DNA from 4 places in the Methylomonas sp. MS20 genome. Region 4 is predicted to be linked to each of the others. Evidence: riboswitches for the same ligand, from Rfam matches in the RefSeq annotation. Region 4 holds a riboswitch; each other region holds the start of a gene.
What was found. Region 4 has a riboswitch for cyclic di-GMP ahead of ACQE3D_RS09215 (hypothetical protein). Riboswitches for the same ligand answer to the same signal wherever they lie in the genome.
Positions count from the first base shown of each region.

Region 1 (3,207 bases), 1.5 Mb from region 4:
AAACGACATAGTTAGCTTCGGGGCGTGGCGTGCCCATCGGCTTAAACAGTACCGGCAACTTCTTGTCGACTTGTTCTTGCGGGATTTCGAAATAGCTGGAGCCGTCGTAATGGTAAATTCTAAACCGGAACGCGGTAGCGGTAATCCGAGCGACACCGACGACCAAGGTATGCTCTTCGTCGGAATAGCTATCCTGCAACTGGGTGTCTCGGTTGATATCGATGACGTATTTGGGCCGCCATTCGGCCAGCCAATCGTGCAGCGCCGCCCGAGTGTATTGGGCATCGCCGTAAGTTTTGTCCAGAAACTGGGTCAGAAACGAGCGGCCGCGCTTCAGTTCCTGGTTCATCGCGGCGCGCGGAAATTCGTACATCAATTTCGGCGCCATCGGTTTGCCACCGTTCATCGCCAGAATCAAGCTATCGCTATCGGCCGGCATGGGCTCGCGAGTCAGTTTGTTCTGGGCGTCGAACACCACGCCAGGTCCCAGATAAGGTATGACTTGATTGTCGTACAAGCCGCTCAAGATTTCGGAAAAAACACTGTTCGACATATTGCGCCCCATGTAAAAGAAGGTGAAGGATACCGGGGTAAAGCAAATTTCAATCCAATTTTACCGGCGCCTCGCCAGCCCATGTACGGCAAGGCATCCGGAATTCGGCTGCCGGCAGCCGGCTGGCAACAACCGTATAAAATTCAGTGGTTTTGTCGGCTCTGCTACAAACGCGGTTCTGCTATCAAACCCAAGCTAATTGCTGGAAGTTCGGAACGCAACCCTCGGAAACGCAAAGCCGAGGCGTTGAGGAGAACCGCAGTGGAACACATTCCTGGATAGATAGCTTGAATTGGACCCAGAAACCGAAAGACGCAACGGCGTATCGTGTTAGACACCTTAGCATGGCTTCTAACACCTTTTAATTGCCATGGGTCAACGGCATTTTGAGAGACTGGGATTAGCCTTAGTGCCGATATAAAATCCGAATGCCCATGGACAACAACGCGCCAGTGCCAAACACAAGCAAAAAGGGCTTATCGGCAAACTACTTGAAGAATCGGCTCCAGAAAAACCAGGAAACCGCTAGCAGTCAAGTTAATGAAATCATTGCCATCGCAAGAAAAAACAGCTCGAAAATCTAGCGCCGACTCGTGGTTGACAAAAGCGCGTCGCTGTCCTTAACATCACCCCATTCAGATTAGCTAAACCTATTGGAAAATAGGGGCGGAAAGTCGCGGATCCAGATCGGACAGCCGGACTGCCTGAGGGCAAGTTAACAAGATACCAGTTGCGGGCGCTTTCCGAGTCTAGGCCATATATTGCCTCATCTCATCTATCCCCACTCATTACCCGGTTAACCAACACGACTCGCCGATTTTATCGGTGGCGAGAACGGTTTTTTGCGCGCACTTTTCCTTGAGCCAGCGTCAATCGCCATTTCGTCGCCAAATCGTCGGGTTAATTTCGCGTGAAAATTAAAAATAACAATCTTCTAGGAGAAGCGCCGTGGCGATTAGTATGATTTCGGTTGATGATCTGTTTGTAGACGAAACCAATGGCAATGCGGTATTTACCGTGAGACTCGATGTCGCAAACGCGACAACGGTTACGGTGAATTACTCAACGTCAAACGGTACCGCGACCAGCGGGAGTGATTTTACCGGCGTAAACGGGACACTGAGCTTTTTGGCCGGCGAGTTGACTAAAACGGTTAGCGTGCCGATCATCAACGACACGGCGCTGGAATCGCTGCAAAACTTCTTCCTACGGCTGACCGCGCCCAGCGCCAACGCCACCGTCGCCGACGAATGGGGCATGGCCAGCATCGTCGATAACGACGCCGCCTCCGGCACGCCGGTGGTCGGCATCAACGACTTCATCGTCGATGAGGCCACCAAGGAGGCGGTGTTCGTGATTACCCTGGACCGGCCATCCACCAGCGTGGTGACCATGAACTACGCCACTCAAAACGGCAGCGCCAGCGCCGGCTCCGACCCGGCAGGGAAGCCGTGTTCGTGATTACCCTGGACCGGCCGTCCACCAGCGTGGTGACCATGAACTACGCCACCCAAAACGGCAGCGCCAGCGCCGGCTCCGACTACGTGGCCGCCAGCGGCAGCCTGGTGTTCGCACCCGGCGAAACCGCCAAGACCGTCAAGGTCACCCTGATCAACGACACGGCGGCGGAAAGCTCGGAAGCCTTCAATCTGGTGCTGTCCAGCCTAAGCAACGCCACCACCCTGGACGGCACCGGCACCGCGATCATCTTCGAAAACGACGCGGCGGCGGTGACCAACTCGAATATTTACGTGGACGATCTGGTGGTGGACGAATCGCAAGCCTACGCCGACTTCATTGTCCGGCTGGACAAACCCAACACCGGCACGGTGAAAGTGAATTACACCACCGTCGGCGGCACGGCCGGCAGCGGTAGCGATTTCGATAGCCAGTCCGGCTTTTTGACCTTCGCGGCCGGTGAAACCGAAAAGACAGTGCGGGTCAAACTGACCAACGACGTCAGCCCCGAATCCCTGCAAAACTTCTTCCAGGACCTGTACTCGCCCAGCGCCAACGCCACCATCGCCGACGAACGCGCGATCGCCGACATCATCGACAACGACGCCGCCTCCGGCACGCCCATTGCTCGTATTACCGACGCGGTAGTCGACGAAAGCGCGCAAACCGTCAGCGTGACCGTGATTTTAGATAAACCGTCCACCGGCAACGTGACGCTGAATGTCGGCTCGCAAAACGTGATAGCGACGGACGGCGGCGATTTCCGGAGCTTCCCGTTCGGGAAAGTGGCATTCTTGCCAGGCGAAGTTGCCAAAACAGTCGTGTTCGGCATTTTGAACGACACGGCGGCGGAAGGCTTCGAGTCCTTCGATGTCGTGTTGTCCAGCCCGATCGGCGCCACCATTGGCGATGCCATTTCGCATGTCGTGATCGCCAACAGCGATGCCGCTCCGGCGGCGTTGCCATCAATCACAATCGCCGAAGCGGTGGCGTTGGAAACCAAGGGTACGGTCGACTTTCTGGTCTCCTTATCGGCGCCCAGCGCGTCCCAGGTTAAAGTGAATTATTCGACCGCCAGCAGCACGGCCACCAGTGGCGGCGATTTTTCAAACGCCAGTGGCACGTTGGTGTTCGCGCCCGGCGAAATCACCAAATCGGTGCGAATCACGTTAGCCGACGACATCGTCGCGGAAACC
Region 1 is NZ_CP189962.1:608,260-611,466, reverse strand. Features, by position in the region: gene ACQE3D_RS02685 (SIR2 family protein) at 1-553, opposite strand, end outside; cyclic di-GMP riboswitch class I at 1,187-1,261, shown strand; gene ACQE3D_RS02680 (Calx-beta domain-containing protein) at 1,502-2,014, shown strand; gene ACQE3D_RS02675 (Calx-beta domain-containing protein) at 2,005-3,207, shown strand, end outside.
Region 1: it holds a riboswitch for cyclic di-GMP, as region 4 does, so the genes downstream of both, ACQE3D_RS02680 (Calx-beta domain-containing protein) here and ACQE3D_RS09215 (hypothetical protein) in region 4, are expected to answer to the same signal.

Region 2 (3,207 bases), 250 kb from region 4:
CGAATCGGTGTGGCGCGTTCGCCGCGACCGCATTCGAGCCGGCCGCCGCGATCCACGCCGCGCTACTTAACCACGCCATCGCGGAAACGCGCGTCATAGTTGGCGCCTCCGCATGCCAATGCGCGCCAAACCGCCCAAACCTGAAACAAATAGCCAAATCGAGGCCGGAACCGGTACCACCGAAGTATGCAAACTGAAATTTCCGACGATAGCATCGCGGGTGCCGAACAAATGGTCATAGCCTTCGCCCAAACCCAGTTCGCCGCTCAAATCCAGCGAACCGTCGTGAATATCCAGCACGACATTGAACAAATTATAGGATTGGGAGCGAAACGACACATGATTGTACAAGGACCATGCGGAACGGCCGGATGCGCCATCCATATTGGCGGCGTCGTATTCCAGCGCGTAGTCGCCGGATAAAATGCGATTGAATTCTGATCCTGTATCGACCCGGAACCGAAACACGCCGGATAAACCAATCACGCCGGTAACGGTCGAGGCAAAATTGGCCGGATCGAATTCGATCGTGGTCGGTTTTGCGTGGCGCCCGGTCAGATTGGCGACATGCGTGCCGTTCACTGAAAACGTCAGGTTCTTAGCCGGAATTTCGGCGACGCCCGGCACGATATGATCTTCGAGAATTTGCGTGGCGGTGCGGCTATTCGCGGCCGGGGCGTCGAAAAATTCCTCCAAGTACATCGAAGGTGCGGCGGTCGCGTCAATCGCGATTGCGTCGGCGAGCGCGTCTCGATCGAGATTCACCACCATGGTACCGCCGGAAACCGTGGCGGCGGAAACAGGCGGCGATAACGAGGCCAGCAGTGCCGCGGCAACGAGCGCGCGCGACCCTATCATTTGAATATGCATAAATTTGCCAGAGGAAGTCATTTCCGTTGAGAGCCGATGCGCAAAATACCCGCACGACTTAGTCGTCCGGATATTGCGCCCGGTCAAGGTTGCCGGTTACGCGGCGAGCGGTGCCGACTTGCGACGCCGCGACGCCAGCACGCCGAACAGACCGCTACCGAACAACCACGCGGCGGCCGGCAATGGAACGGCGGCGGGAACCGGCGAAATCAGACTGAAGGTGCCGGCCATGCCGGCGGAATTGGAACCGTCGCCACCGAATAAAAAGGCCGATGTGTTGGGCGACCACCAGAGCTCACCGGTAAAGGCCAGGCTATCGCCGTCGGTGGTAATACTGATATTACGGGTGTCGAAGGTATTGGAAGCAAAACTGACGTTGTTGGTTAAGGTCCAACCGGTGTTGGTGCCGTTGTTTCGCGCGGCGATATAAGAGAATTTGTAGTCGCCGGACAGCAGCGTGCCGGTAAAGCTACCGCGCGTCATATACACGCCATCCAAACCGACCTGACCGCTCGCGGTCAAGCTGGAGGCGTTCAGCAGATGGTCTTGATCGGACGCCCAAGTCAACGTCGTCGCTTGATTACTGCGCCCGCTGCCGCCGATATAACCGGTCGGTATCCCGGTGCCCGCCAAACTGCTTGGATTCACGTCGTAACTTAATATGTTCGGCGCCGGATAGGTATTCGTCGGAGTCGCGACCATATCGTTCGCGGTCAAGGTGTCGGCCACCGCCTTATCGAAAAAATTGGCGACGTAGTAGGAGGTAATCGAACCTTCTCCCAAGTTCAAGCCGGCCAATAAGTCGTTTGGGTCGTTGAATGCGATATTGAACACACCGCCGTTCAAGGTACCGGCGTTGGCTAGATTGGTCGCCGCAAGCGCCGCCGCGGCAAACCAGGTTTTTCCTAAGGTCATTTTTTTTGATCCATGAAATTGCATATTTAATTCCTATAGGCTTGAAAGATAGATTTTCGGTAGCCGATTCGAACGCTTCGAACCGACGCTTACTCTCGTTCGAGAGGCAACCCGGCTGTCTTGAACCAAGACCCAAGGCTTTCCGGCTCCGTCTTGCGGCGGATGTGGCAAATTTACCGTCGATACCGCACCTTAAACTCGGCTCGACTCTCGCGGCCTCTCCTGATCCGCTCTTGCCGGCACGCTGTCCAGATGCTGATTCCGAAAGTAATTTCCGGTGCGGCGAACAGACTCAAGCAGTTAGTGTGCCAGCCATACCTCGCTAAAACCGGGAAACGGTGACCGGCTGTCGGTGGCGCTATTGGAGTCCAGAACCGAGTCATCACTGCTAAAACCGGGGTACACAGAGAATCTGAACATCGTCGACTGCGGTCGACGGGGCGCATGAAAAGCAAACGGACAAAGCCATTCGCCTATTTTTGCTGAGTGATTTCACTCAATTAATCTCAACTATAGATAAGCTAAGTTATTGAAACAAAATTAAAATTAATATTCCTACCGCAAATGCCCAATGCACTTCGCGGCGTATAACATAATTTATTAAATTTAAGATTAATTGATGCCTAAAACCGGACTGACGCCGGAAAACATCGTTTCAGCGGGACCGGCGAAACGAAGGTGCCGCAAAGAGTGGGAAAGTTATTTGCCGTAAATCAAGGCTTGCGGCTGGCGTTCCAGCCCCTCGGCCAAGTCTTTGAGCGAACGCGAGGCGTTGCGCACTTCCAGCAAGGCCTGGTTCAACGGCGCATCGGCGTCGGCCAGCGTCTCGACCGCATTCAGCGCGTGCCGCGATTCCTGCAGAACCTGGGTCGCGGCGGCCAGGCTTTGTTCGGCGGCGCGCAACACCGGCAGCAATTCCCGGTTGAAATCCCGCAGCGTGGCGCGGGTGTCGGTTAGCGCGCCGTTGGCGTTGCTCAGCAAGGGTTCCGTTTGCCGGTTCAGCGTCGCCATCAACTTTTGGGTTTCCTGTAAGGACTTCGCCAAGGCGGTCATCGATTGCTTGGTGTTATCCGACTGCAACAGATTGCGGATTTCGGTCAAGGTATCGGACAGATTTTTCAGGGTTTCCTCGACCGGCAATTGCTTGGCCCGGTTGATGATTTCGTCGGCGGTGTTGCGGATTTCGTCGACCGTAGTCGGCACGCTGGGCAGTTCCGGCAAATTTTTATAATCCAGTTTGACCAGATTGATCGGCTTGTCGCTGTAGAAATTCAAATCGACATACAGCAAGCCGGTCAGCAAGCTCTGGGTTTCCAATCGCGCCTTCAAGCCGGCTTCTATCATGCGTTGCGCCGCTTCCTGTTGCTGTTTCTTGGTGTGGCCGTGGCTTTCCTCGCCCGAGGTGTTGCGCAGCAAGGCTGG
Region 2 is NZ_CP189962.1:1,879,829-1,883,035, reverse strand. Features, by position in the region: gene ACQE3D_RS08145 (hypothetical protein) at 1-97, opposite strand, end outside; gene ACQE3D_RS08140 (VPLPA-CTERM sorting domain-containing protein) at 94-858, opposite strand; gene ACQE3D_RS08135 (PEP-CTERM sorting domain-containing protein) at 967-1,785, opposite strand; cyclic di-GMP riboswitch class I at 1,888-1,964, opposite strand; gene ACQE3D_RS08130 (MlaD family protein) at 2,485-3,207, opposite strand, start outside.
Region 2: it holds a riboswitch for cyclic di-GMP, as region 4 does, so the genes downstream of both, ACQE3D_RS08135 (PEP-CTERM sorting domain-containing protein) here and ACQE3D_RS09215 (hypothetical protein) in region 4, are expected to answer to the same signal.

Region 3 (3,207 bases), 1.1 Mb from region 4:
GGCTGGGTCAACGAGCCGAAGTTGGAGAGCGCTAAAGCATCGCGGTCCAGATTCATCGTGAAGGTGCCTCCGGAATTCGCGTTTAACAACGCGGCATCGGCCTGCGTAACGAATCCGCCGGCGACCAGCGCGAAAACCGTCGAAACCACGGTCAAGTATTTTGATGTTTCAAGGCGATGGCATGTCATCGAAACCTCCTGTTAACTGATATCCCGATCAAGCGGATCTGTTGCGAAAACCGCTCACGCCCATGCCGATTAAGCCGGTCATAAACATCCAGACGGCGGCCGGCAGCGGGACCACGGAGGTTTGAAAGCTGAAGGTACCGATGCGCGCATTAGCATTGCGGGCCGGACCGGCCCCAAGATGATCGAATCCCCAACCGTAACCCAACTCGCCGCTCAAAGACAGCACGTTTCCGTTGATCTCGGAAACCACGTTAAACAACTCGAAAGCCACCGCTTTAAAGCCGAGGGTGTTGTAAATGACCCAATCCGAACTTTCCGGCGTTTTTAGCGCTTCCGCGGGATTATAGGTCAGCGTCATGTCGCCCATTAATACCCGGTTAGTGGGGGGCGTGACATCCACTCGATAGCGCAGGCCGCCGGCCAGGCCGATAGAGCCCGACGCGGTGCCGGTAATGTCGTTAGGGTCGAACGTGAAGGTAGTGGCGCTATTGTGCCGACCCGACGGGTTGTCAGCCACATGCGCGCCATTGACGGTAAATTTCAATCCGGTGGCCGGAATTTCGTTCGCCGCGTAATCGGTCAGATCGACGGGCGTATTGTAATCGCGCAACTCTTCAAAGGTTTTTGAGGCCAGCGAAGCGTCGTAGTATTCCTCGACGTATATGGATGGCGCAGCGGTCCTATCCAAATCGATACCGTTCTCGAAAGCGTCTCGATCGATATTGATAATCAGCGAACCTCCGGATACGGTAGCGCCATGCGCGGATGTCGCGGCAAGGGTTAACGACAGCACGATCAGGTATAGAAATTTCATGCGTATTCCTTGAAAAAAATTGGGTTTCTAATAAGTCGCTTACCGGCCAAGTTCAGGCTCTACCCCCGTCCGTTAACGGAAAGCAAAGCGCCCCGCAGCCTTTTGCGACGGAAGGTTGAGCGGTCTGGTAGGCTTAGGCGGATAAGCCCGATTTACCTCTGGAAGCGCCTAACAGGCCAACCAATCCGCTCCCGAACAACCACACGCCGGCCGGCAGCGGCACTGCGGCGGGCGCCAGATTGAAGGTACCCACTTTGACCGATGTGCTGCCGTTAAACAGCAAATTCCAGGAGTAACCCAAAGTGGAAAGATACAAATCGCCGCTTAGCGATAATTCGCCGTTACCGTTTACCGACTCGGTGGCATTCACCAAGCGGAACAAGGCTGGATCTTGCGCGGGGCTACTAAAACCGGCGCTGTAGGTAAAGATATTCCACGTCCCACCGGCTTTTTTCAGGTAAAAATCACCGGGGTTCAGGTAGGAGCCGCCACCGGCGGGTTCCATCCGAAATGCACCGCTCAAGCCGATTTGGCCTGCCGCCGTGTTGCTGGCATCCATCGTCGTGGCCTCCTGCTTTCTCGCGCCGTAGCTGATGGTGGTGCCATTGGCGTTCACCGGCAACGAAACGCTGAAGGTCTCGGTCTGACTGAGAGCAACACCGCCGGTCGTGTCCAGATCGATCGGCGTTGCGTTATAAGTCTCGTCCCAAAAATTGGCGATATACCAACCTTCGGAACCGCCAACGGCCGAGGTAAATGCTGAATTGTCGATGGTCATATTCGCGACGCCGCTAACGAGGGCCGCGTTGGCATCGCCTGCCGTTAACAGACCGCCGCCGAATACGCTGATTGCCAGAACGCCGGCATAGGCCGCTTTCAAACTGTGTTTGTTTAATAGGTTCATTGTTTTCCTTACAAAACGATCTAAGATTGATTTAATGGGCAAAATCCAGGCCCCGATACGGATGGAAGCGCGTCACATCCCATTGCAGAGCCCAAAGTTCGAAGGCAACCCGGCCGTCTTATTCCAAGACCCGTGGCTTTCCGGCTCCGCCTCGCGGCGGATGTGGCGAAATTGCCGCTTCCGTGCGGCATCGCCCGAATCCTTGAGCGAGGTTTTCCTAGATTTCCGGCGGCTTTTCCGAACGGCGCAAGATGCCGTCATTGGGCAGCCGCCAAGGCTCGAAACCCAACGATACTGGCTTAGAGAGGGCGTCGCGAAACGCAAACCCGCCGACATAAACCTATCGTCATTTCCCGAGTTGCTGATCTAACAGCAAAGACCAGGCCAATTAAAAAGTCATTGTTTTACAACGACTAACATTTTTACCGACGGCCAAACAAACCCAAACCACGTGATTTGCCTCAGCAACTGCGTGAAATCACCTATTCAAACGATTTGCCGGTATTTGTAACAATTGAAACCTAAGCCGCGTCGAATCAACGGGCGGAATGCGCCAGCTCCCGGTGAGTCGCACGGACCTCCATGGATTGACCGATCCTCAATCTTCCACCCATTTAAACCGCAGCGCGGCGGTCGTTAGAAACAACAGCGTCATCGCGGCCAGGCTCATCAACGCCGGTGCTATCTCGGCCAAACCGGCGCCGTCGATCATGACCGCGCGAGCCGCTTGCAGCATGTGGGTTAGCGGGAAAATCAGCGTCAGGTTCTGCAACAGCGCCGGTGCGCCTTCCAGCGAAAACCAAACCCCGGACAGCAGTATCATCGGCAAGGTCAGCAGGTTCAGGATGCCCAAGGCCAACTCCTCGCTACCGGTCCGGCTCGCCATCAACAAACCTAGACTGATCAAAGTTACCGAACCGAGTACCGCTATCAGCGCCAACAAGGCATAAGCCCCCTGCACTAAAAAGTCGAACAAGACGTTCATCGCGACAAATTGCAGCACGACCGCCAGCATCAACAGCCCCAGCCGGCTGACGACTTGCGCCGACAGGAACTCAAAAGCGTTGACCGGCGAGGCTTTCAAGCGTTTAAGCACGCCGCTTTTGCGATACCTGACGATCGTAAATCCGACTCCGAACAAACTGCCGTGCATGATGTTGATGGCTAAAATGCCGGGCAAAACCCAATCGAGGTAGCGTACCCGCCGCCCGGAAACCACTTGCTTTTTCCAGGTGGCGGCTGGATCGCCGGCCAGCAGGACTTTTTCCAGCAGATAGCCCTGCCCGGAACTGTCGTTTATC
Region 3 is NZ_CP189962.1:1,068,400-1,071,606, reverse strand. Features, by position in the region: gene ACQE3D_RS04745 (hypothetical protein) at 1-188, opposite strand, end outside; gene ACQE3D_RS04740 (VPLPA-CTERM sorting domain-containing protein) at 217-1,002, opposite strand; gene ACQE3D_RS04735 (hypothetical protein) at 1,136-1,906, opposite strand; cyclic di-GMP riboswitch class I at 2,007-2,083, opposite strand; gene ACQE3D_RS04730 (ABC transporter permease) at 2,505-3,207, opposite strand, start outside.
Region 3: it holds a riboswitch for cyclic di-GMP, as region 4 does, so the genes downstream of both, ACQE3D_RS04735 (hypothetical protein) here and ACQE3D_RS09215 (hypothetical protein) in region 4, are expected to answer to the same signal.

Region 4 (3,207 bases):
TCAAAAACCCCGGCATTTCCGTTCACCGTCGCATGTTCTAGCTATTTGGCCGCTAATCGGCAACCGCAGATCGGCAGGGAAGGCGAGTGCTTTGATCGCGTCGCGTTCGTCGCGCTTATCCGCCCATCGACCACCGCTTCGATGTTGATGATGTCCAGGCATTGCCCCACCAAGGCCAACGAAGCCTACGAGGTGAATTCCGTTTTTAAAGCCGTCGGTTTGAAGCGGGCCATGATCAGTTCGGTTGAAGGAATGAATGGTAATTGTCCTATATATATCGTTCTGATGACTCATAAGCCTCGGTCAATTTGAACAAACGCCCTGACTGCCATGGCGGAGTATTGGCCTCCGCGATAAAAAAACCTGATCATCATAGTCTTTGCAGATCGAATAGGTGGTTAAATCGATGCCAACACTCGGCTAGATGGCGCGGCGAATCTTTGGGCTTGGATCGCCAGAAGCCACACCGTCAGAGGCCGTTTGGTACCTTCAAACAGCGTCCCCGTTGGTCAGTGGCGCTGGGTGATGACAGGCCGTACATTGACAAAGTTTGCGGGTCTTGACCACGTTAAAACGATAACCACCATAACTTGGGTATTGAAAACCGGCGGTCATCGTGCCTGAAATAGGGTTTCGGCGTACTGGGCATCGGTAGTTTACAGCTTCAGAACATCCATCAAATCGAAGCCTTTTTGAAATTGGATCGGGTTCTTCTTAATCTCAGCATCCTGCAGTCGGACTAATACTTTCATCGGACTTATCGGAGGCTTCTAAGTTGTTGAGGCTCATCGATAATCAGCTTGGACTATGGCATATGCCGCAACAATTAATTAGAACTGTGTCAAATCCCGTAGAGCCGACGGTCGAATGAATTAACAGGGGTTTTTGGTTTTTAATAAGTATATGAAATTTATAGTGATTGTTCTTTGGTCTTTTTATTGCTTTCCAGTAAGTGCTCTATTTTGAGCGCTAGCCAAACCTGTCGCGAGGCAGGGCCGGAAAGCCACGGGTCTTGTAGGCAAGATAGCCGGGTTGCTGTGTCACGGGTAGGGATGCCGGGAAAGACTGCTTTTGCCTCGAAGAGGGTTAAAGCAAGTGACGCACACACAGTTGAGAAGTTTATCCATTCAACCCTTCTTTTTTGAAACAAGGTAATTAAATGAATTTGGAAATTAACGCAATACGCAAAACTAAACTCGCGGGATTGGCTATGATGTTGGCCGCCGCGACTCTGGCCCCGCAAACCGCTAGCGCGGCCCTAGTCTCAGGAACAGCGACCATCTCGCTAAACGGTGTTTGGAACTCGGCGTTTCTCGCTTCAGGATGGGCTCCGACGACTTTTTTCGATTCGTCCTTTAATAACACGATGATAAGCGGCTCTCTCGCCGGCGGAACCGCGATTAGCGGCTTTACCGGTGCTTTCGAGGCACCGATTAACACCAATACGACGACGATCGTCATCGGTGGTTTCGGTACCGCCGGCACCATTCAGGCGACGACGATGGATACCAGCAATTCCTCGGTCGGGGTTATCGGCCTTAGCGGCGCCTTCCGGTTTACCGCTCCTTCGCTGTCAACCTATCTGTCGTCCGAGGATTGGACGTTGCAAAAAATCGGCGGTACATGGAACCTAGTGGACCACTCACCCGGCTTTCCGGACAACACCTTATTCCAACTGGTAAACGTTGTCGATAATCTGGCGACGACCGGCATGCTTGACGGCGACCTGCAGTTTTTGCCTGATCCGGCCCATCAAGCGGGTGGCTTTTCCTACTCGGGCTTTTTGGGTGCTACCGGAGCAAAACTCAGCACGACTATAGGTCATCTGAGCATCGCGCCGGTCGCGGCGGTACCTCTGCCAGCCGCGGCATGGTTGTTTGGCACCGCTTTGTTGAGTTTGTTCGGTATCAACCGCCGCAAAAACAGCATCAGCGCCTAAGTCGTTCATGGAATACGGCGTGGATTTAGCGCTAGATTGCCGCACGATGAGGCTTGCGGTATTCAAGATTAGAATTATTCCAATCGTTCTTGAAAATCATACATTGACCACTGTTGTAGTAGCGGCGTAAACGTTGCGAGAGCACGTCCATGCTTCCCCCTGAGCAGGATTTGGGCCAGGGGGTTGTTTTTTAGCGCTATCCTCCGTTTAAACCTTTTCGAAGATTTCTGATTTGATGGGCCCCTGCTTCAACTAAATGCCACAACCCTGTCAAATCAAACCAACTTAACCCAAATTTTAAGGGTCTCGCGCGGTGTTAGCGGAGAGGCTTTCCACGGCGCCCGACGCAAGATCGTGCCGCCATTGCCAAGGCGTTTATATCCAAAAGGACGTATATCGCCAAAATGGTCTACAACCAGACGACTCGGGTAATGCTGGACGGCCCGACGGATAGTGCCTCCAGGCGAATTTATGGTTGGGAGCGTAAGAATGTTTAGCGCCCGCGTGATACACCCACCAACAAGCGGCCGTGCCAATTGCCAAGACCCTATGCTTAGTTATTTTGGTCGCGCTCCGGGCCGTACGCTCTCATGAAAACGTCGACGGCGCGCTCGACGACATCATGAATCAGGTCAGGCGGCAGTTCATTCAAGATGTTCATCAACCACTGTTCAGACACTTCCGACTCCAACAGTCCGCGAAAGTGGGCCGCAACCACGCGGGGCTCGGCGGGACGCAACCGACCGGCCTTGATGGCTGCGGCAAAATAGTCTTCCAAATATTTCATGCCTACACCTGGGCCGCGCTCGAAAAACAGTCGGCCGACATCCCCACTGCCGGACGCGGCGATAATCATGCGCCTCACCGCCAGTTTTTCCGGCGTGAAGAACGTACTCAGCACGCGCTCTCCAACCAGTTTTAAAGTGGAGGCAACGTTCTCCGATGGTTGAAGCAGCGCAACCGTTAAGCGCAATTCATCGTTGTAAAGATACGCCGATTCGCCTTCGTAAATTTTCTGAAACATTCCCTTGTGGTGGTCTGCGGAAGACTCCACCAATTCCAGGAATAGCTCGTTCTTGGAGCTGAAGTAGCCGTAAACAGTCGCTTTCGATACGCAGGCCAACGTTGCGATATCCGACATCGTCGCGCCTTCGAAACCTAATTTCTCAAATGCAATCTTTGCCGCCTCCAAGATAGTCTGGCGACGTTCAGGGCTTTTTTTTCTCAACGGGGGGACTCCTTAACTAAACCAATGAGTTCATTTTTGC
Region 4 is NZ_CP189962.1:2,130,818-2,134,024, forward strand. Features, by position in the region: cyclic di-GMP riboswitch class I at 963-1,040, shown strand; gene ACQE3D_RS09215 (hypothetical protein) at 1,367-1,939, shown strand; gene ACQE3D_RS09220 (TetR/AcrR family transcriptional regulator) at 2,493-3,167, opposite strand.